One region of the Eisenbergiella massiliensis genome, then DNA from elsewhere that is predicted to be linked to it. Evidence: riboswitches for the same ligand, from Rfam matches in the RefSeq annotation. Region 1 holds a riboswitch; the other holds the start of a gene.
The links. Region 1 has a riboswitch for cobalamin ahead of cobI (precorrin-2 C(20)-methyltransferase). Riboswitches for the same ligand answer to the same signal wherever they lie in the genome.

Region 1 (3,414 bases):
CGGCTTCCTTCCCCTTGTGTCCGTGGGACTGCATCAGGCGCTGACGCCAATCCATGCGCTGCTCAACGATCCGGAGGGCGCCACGAAGGGAATCAACTATCTGCTCCCCATTCTGATGATGGCGGGCGGCGGTCAGGTGGGCGCCGGCATTGCGCTGTATTTAAGGACGAAGAACAAGAAGCTTAAGGGCTACATCCGGGATTCTGTCCCGGTAGGAATTCTGGGAATCGGGGAGCCGATGATGTATGCGGTCACCCTGCCGCTGGGCCGTTCGTTTCTGACGGCCTGCCTTGGTTCAGGCTTTGGCGGCGCGGCGGCGGCCCTGTTCCATCTGGGCGCCATTTCCCAGGGAGTATCCGGGCTGTTCGGCCTTCTCATTGTCCAGCCGGGGCAGCAGATGGGCTTTGTGGTATCCATCGCGATCGCTTATGCGGGCGGCTTTCTGCTGACCTATTTTTTCGGCGTGGATGAGGACCGGATCAATGAAGTATATGGAGACTGATGGGAATCCCGGCCAGGGAACAGATTTGGAGCAAGGGAAATATTATGAATACAGGAATTTCGCTGTACTTTTCAACCGGAGCGGCAAAAAATGAGGAAATAATCCGTAAGGCGTCGGCCTGCGGCGTGAAATATGCCTTTACTTCGCTCCATATCCCGGAGGAAAACGGGGTGGAATACAAAAAGGATATCCGGCGCATGCTGAAGTGCTGTTTTGAGGGAGGCCTGCAGCTGATTGTGGATGTGGGGCCGGAAACACTGGAAAAGCTCGGCGTTTCCAGGATAGAGGAGCTGGAAAATACCGGGATTACCCATGTCCGTCTGGATTACGGCTTTTCACCACAGGAAACGGTCCGCATTGCGGAAAAATTTCATGTGGTATTTAACGCTTCCACCATTACGGAGGAAGACATCCGGGCATGGAAGGCGGCCGGGGCGGATTTTATCCGCTTTACCGCCTGTCATAACTTTTATCCGAAGCAATTCACCGCACTTTCCCTGGAGAGCGTACGGGAAATAAACCGGCGGCTGCGCTGTCTCGGTTTTGACACCATGGGCTTTGTGCCCGGGAATAAGGAGCTGCGGGGGCCGCTTCAGGAAGGGCTTCCTACGGTGGAGGAGCATCGGGGGCGGCGGGACGAGGTGCTTTTAAATATGCTGGAGCTTTTCTATGAAGGGATGTGTGGTACGGTTCTCATAGGAGATGTGGATGTCTGGGAAAAAGACTGGGAGGATATAGCTGCGCTGAGTCAAAATTATGTGCGGCTGCGGGCAAAAATACGTCCGGAATATTCTTTTGTCCGAAACATCATTCACCACGACCGGCCGGATTCCAGTGATCTGGTGTTCCGTTCCCAGGAATCCAGGCAGTACAGACAGCATATACTGCCGGAAGGAATCTGTGAACGGCCCGCCGGCAGCATCAGCCTTTCCAATGAAAAATACCGGCGGTATATGGGAGAGCTGGAGGCGGCCCGCGTGGATTTGCCCGCAGATGAGCGGCTGAATATCATCGGACAGGTGGCGCCGGAGCATTTGCGGTATCTTTCCTGTATCAGACAGGGGCTTGGCATAAAATTTATCTGAGCAGTACCCTGTTGTAAAAAGTACAAGAAAAAAGTTTAAAGAAAGGATTGCGGCATGGGCGGCAGTCGTATATAATACGAAGTAATGCAGTGAAATACCCGGCCGCGATGCGGCATGCCTGGAAGCACGGGTATTTTCCCCGCGGCGGCCTGACAGAAGTTTTGTATGTCAGGCATCCGGCGGGAATAAGAGAAAATGAAGAGGTGCCCCGGACGGCAGCAGCCGTGCTCCGGGGATAATAGGGAAAGGGGTGTAATTCCCCTGCGGTCCCGCCGCTGTAACGGACGAGCCGTATCTTACAGAAACCGTAATCCATAAATCCATGGGGATTTTGGTGTTACGCAACTCCACTGGGAAACCGGGAAGGAAAGATACGGTAAGGACTCCGAAGCCAGAAGACCTGCCCTTCATGAAGAATGCATCGGTTACGAGCGATGGCCGGGTGCAAAAGGAAGTGCTTTTTTATCTGAGAAGGATGAGAGGCCTGCTTTTTAGTACCGGTTTTTGCGCGCGTGGAGGCGGCAGAAAACGGTACTTTTTTTATGGCTGTTTTGCGTGGCTGTAAGCGCTTAACAGCAGCTTTTAAGAAACTTCCGGTCGCTCACGGGGATGGAGAAGGACATTGGAGAAAATAAGAAAAAGAGGAATTTTGGCGGTCAGCTTCGGCACAAGCTATGAAGACAGCTGCAGGCAGACCATAGGGGCGCTGGAAGAGGATTTTGCGGAGAATTTTCCCGGAATGCCGGTGAAAAGGGCCTTTACCAGTTCCGTTATCATGCGGATCTGGGAAGAGCGGGGAGTACATATCCCGGATGTGCAGGACGCGCTGCGGGAACTGGCGGCGGATGGGATTGAGGAGGTTCTTATCCAGCCCACCCATTTACTGGCGGGAGAAGAGTATGAAAAGCTGTGCGCCCAGGCGGAGGTCCTGCGCGGAAGCTTTCGACGGATGGACATCGGCGCGCCGCTATTGCATACGGAGGAGGATCTGCACAGAGTTGCAGATTTTTATGCCAATCATTTTCCAAGAGAAGAGGGCGAAGCCCTGGTCCTGATGGGACATGGCTCCCAGCATGAAAATAATGTGGTTTATACCAGGCTGCAGGAGCTGTGGGCACAGATGGAGTGCGGGGATGTATTCCTGGGAACCGTGGAAGCGAAGCCCGATCTGGAGGACGTGACAAGTCAGCTGGAAAAGAGCGGTTTAAAAAGGGCGGTGCTGACACCCCTGATGCTTGTGGCAGGAGACCATGCCCATACGGATATGGCGGGCGCGCAGGAAGGCAGCTGGAAAAGCGTCCTGGAGGGGAAAGGCTTTGAGGTACGCTGCATAGTAAAAGGGATGGGGGAATACCCGGAGATCAGGAGCCTTTATGTAAGACATTTGAAGCAGCTGGAGGAAGCCTGCCGGGGCGTCCTTTACGGAGTGAGCGTAGGGCCGGGGGATCCGGAGCTGCTTACGCTGAAGGCCGTCCGGCTCATACAGGAATGCCCGGTGCTGGCGGTTCCCCGCACCAAAGGGGAAAATACCCTGGCGCTCTCCATTGCAAGGCAGGCGGCGGATTTAACAGGAAAACAGATCGTTTATACGGATTTCCCCATGTCCCGTGACAGACAGGTGCTGGAAGATAATTATGAAAAAATTGCCGGACAGCTTGCCGCGTACCTGAAGGACGGGCTGAATGTGGCAATGCTGAATATCGGGGATATTTCCATCTATTCCACTTTTTCCTATGTGGCCCGGAAAGCGGCGCAGGCGGGTTTCCCGGTGAGAGTATGCGCAGGGGTTCCCTCCTTCTGCGACATTGCGGCGAAAACCGGAAAACC
Region 2 (3,414 bases), on a different contig from region 1:
CCTTTCTGTTTTCCTGAAACAGCCTGCGTATGGTAAAAAACCCTTTTACCAGGAACGGCAGGCAGACAACGCCCCAGGCGATGCAGAAGCCGACCGGAAGGTAGCCCTCCATAATATGCATGGCATTGACCGTTGGGTAAACCGCAAAGGCAACAGAAAATGCAATACTCAGCTTCAGGATTTTCTTTTGTTTCTCTGTCATTCTTTTGAATCTCCTCTCTCATTTTTACAGGCAGCGATCCATTCCGCCGCCTGCTGCGGGGTGGACGGATATCCCTTTCGATCCGCCACCAGTTCATTTTGAAGCAGTGCGTCCCAGACCTCCATGATGGACGGCTTTTTTAAATGGGCCCTTTCCATCATTTCCTTTTGGGCAAATATTTCAGCCGGCGTTCCGTCACCAATCAGCATTCCGTCGCAAAAAACAAGAATCCTGTCTGCAAAACGCCAGGCGAAATCCACATCATGTGTTGCAATCAGCAGAGTTTTTCCATCCTCATGAAGCTTATTCAGGATATCCTCCACCCTCTGCGCATTCATTGGATCCAGCGCAGCCATCGGTTCGTCAAATATGAGCAGCTCAGGCTCCATCGCCAGAATATCGGCAATGCTGACCTGTTTCTTTTCCCCTCCGCTCAGATAATGCGGCGCACGCTGCTGCAGATCTTCCAGGCCGAGATAGGAAACTGCAGCATCCACCCTGTGTATTACCTCACTGCGTTTCAGGCCCAGATTCATGGGCCCGAAGGAAATTTCCGCCCGTACATTCGCCGCGATAATCTGGCTGTCCGCATCCTGGAAGACAAAGCCTACCTTTTTGTGCAGTAGGTTCAGCTCTTTTTTCCCTATTTTGCTTCCGCCAAGAAGGATTTCCCCGGAATCAGGCTTCAATACCCCGTTCAGATTCAGGAAAAAGGTGGATTTTCCCGCTCCGTTCGAACCCATCACCGCAATTTTCTCACCACGCCTGATTATGAGATTCACATCTTTTAAAACCGGTTCCTCCCCGTAGGTAAAAGACAGTCCCTTTACCTGCAGCAATACTTCATTTTCCATATGCTCTCCTACACAATAACCGCGACAGCCAAAAGGACAATCAGGTAAAACCCGGTAAAAACAAGCTGTCCTCCCGCGGGCGGATTTTCTTCCGATAAAAATTCCAGCTTCCCGTCATATCCTCTTGACAGCAGGGCATCGTAATAAGCATTCGCTTTTTTTAACGATACAAGAAACAGGTTCCCCGCTATCTGGGCAAAGCTTTTGCAGGACTGGCGGAAAGAATGGTAGCCCAGCCGCGCTTTCGCTGCGATCTGCATTTGCTCCGAGACATCTATCAGGATAAAAATATATCTGTATATCAGGTTCATCAGTTCAACCAGCAGGCGCGGGAGGTGAAGCCTCTGAAGCACCAGAACCAGTTCGCTGACCGGCGTGGCAAGGGACATCATATATAAAGCGCTCATTCCGGCCATTGCCTTCAGGAACACCCTGCCTGCCAGAACCAGGTTTTCCTGATAAAGGCATATCCAGAAAAAATGGGCCGGAAGATTCCAGTCCCCCAAAGGCGCACGGCCAAATTCCACGGCAATCGCCGCTCCGCTGAAAACCATAAAGGCAAGAGGCACCGTCATAAAATGTATGTAGGCCTTCCATGGTATTTTCCCTTTCACCAGCGTAAGCGCTCCCATGGTGAGTATCACGTAAATGGAAACCGCCGGCTTATCGAAGGCTATTACCAGGCAAAGCGTCATGACCGCAAGAAACATTTTCAGCCCTGCATTCCAGCTGCGCATTCCTGAACGATATGCATAATAATCTATTTTCATCCTATATTCCCTGTATGTCCGCGACCCGGCCCGCGCAAATGCATGTGCCGCCTGAATCACAGCCTCTTTTGAGCATAAAAAAACCTGCTTGTACACAATCGGACTGTGCGTACAAACAGGCAACAAAAATAAGGCCCTCAAAAGGGCTTATTTTATAAGTTCCTGTCCATCGCAGTCCCTATAAACACAAATAAAAAGGCAGGTCTTCTGACTTGCGCATCCTCACATTTTTTCGTCTTCCCATTTTCACAGTGACCGCCTTCCGGCTGAAAAAATGCTCCGCGTATACAGCGACGGGATCGTCCGGGATTCCCACCCGGTTCCCTATTATCCTGAACTGCGGCAAAAACCGCATCAGGCACCTTTTTACTTCAAATTTCCATCAGTATATCATTCCTTATAAAATTTAGCAATGACAATTTAAGATTAAAGCCGCTCCGGGCAAAACCACTCCGGCACATCCCTCCTGAAATTATCAAACCACCGCAAAACATCCTTCACGTGCTTCACAGCATACGGAAGCTCATCCTTCTGCAAATAATATGCCCAGGGCACCATAATAACCGCGCCCACAGCCAGATAATAGGCAAGCAGCTTCCAAAATTGCAACGGAGGTTCCCCTCCAAAATATCCCCGGATCAGTCCCGTAACAAAATGTGGATGCACATCGGTAAGGCCTATGCTGCCAAACTCCTTCCAGGGATCTGCATAATTATCAAAATCAAGCAGCTCCCAGTCGATTACAGACACCTCACCCGCATCAGATATCATCAGATTGCCAATATGGTAATCCCCATGCTGGAGGCACTGCGGCCTGCCGTTAAGCAAATGCCTGTTATTCTCCACAAAGGCAAGCAAAATATCGCTGCCGTCAATCCGGATCCCGCAATCCGAAGAAGCCTTTATCCGGCAGTCGTTTTCACTAAAATACCTTTTCTGCCAGGGTTCCAGTTCCGGCGCAGGTATCGTGTGGATAGTCCGCAGTATCTCCCCGGCTTTTATGCCGATATTATATTGCTTCATTTCAGGCAGAAACGGCAAAAGCTTTTCCCCATTCCTTCCCTCACACCAGGTCAAAAGCTGATAAACGCATCTCCCGTCATCACAGCTTCCGAAAGCAACGGGCCTGCACATGGGAATGCCAATGCTGTCGGCTTTCCGCATTCTATCAAACGCCGCTTTCTTCTGTTCGTACTCCGCTTCATCCGACAACCGCAGCAAAAAGTGCCCGCCGTCTGAAGTCTCCACATGAAATTTCCTGTCACCCGACAGACCTTCCGCAACTGTTTCATAGCTTTTTATATCCAGCTTTTCCATCAGTTCCCGGCATATTTTCGCACCTGTATCTTCCTGCTCCTTTTCCGCCCATCCTGCATCCATCATTCCATCCCCCCTGCCGTTTCAGTCAATCCCATACAAGGCACGAATGGCATTCCCAATCCGCCTGATCCCCTCCACAATTTTCTCCTCCTGCGTATTGGAAAAATTAATCCGCATTGTATTGCTTTTTCCGCTGTTGGGATAAAAGGAATCTCCCGGAACAAAGGCCACATCCTGCTCCAGGCATTTTTCAAGAAGCTTGGTCGTA

Region 2: linked by a shared signal. The riboswitch ahead of cbiQ (cobalt ECF transporter T component CbiQ) and the one ahead of cobI (precorrin-2 C(20)-methyltransferase) in region 1 are both predicted to bind cobalamin.

Annotation. Positions count from the first base shown of each region.
Region 1 is NZ_QVLV01000002.1:520,133-523,546, reverse strand. It holds gene DXC51_RS04940 (PTS transporter subunit EIIC) at 1-502, shown strand, start outside; gene DXC51_RS04935 (MupG family TIM beta-alpha barrel fold protein) at 547-1,587, shown strand; cobalamin riboswitch at 1,772-2,008, shown strand; gene cobI (precorrin-2 C(20)-methyltransferase) at 2,210-3,414, shown strand, end outside.
Region 2 is NZ_QVLV01000021.1:43,806-47,219, reverse strand. It holds gene DXC51_RS22560 (energy-coupling factor ABC transporter permease) at 1-202, opposite strand, end outside; gene DXC51_RS22555 (energy-coupling factor ABC transporter ATP-binding protein) at 199-1,056, opposite strand; gene cbiQ (cobalt ECF transporter T component CbiQ) at 1,065-1,826, opposite strand; cobalamin riboswitch at 2,007-2,203, opposite strand; gene DXC51_RS22545 (phosphotransferase family protein) at 2,253-3,209, opposite strand; gene DXC51_RS22540 (aminotransferase-like domain-containing protein) at 3,228-3,414, opposite strand, start outside.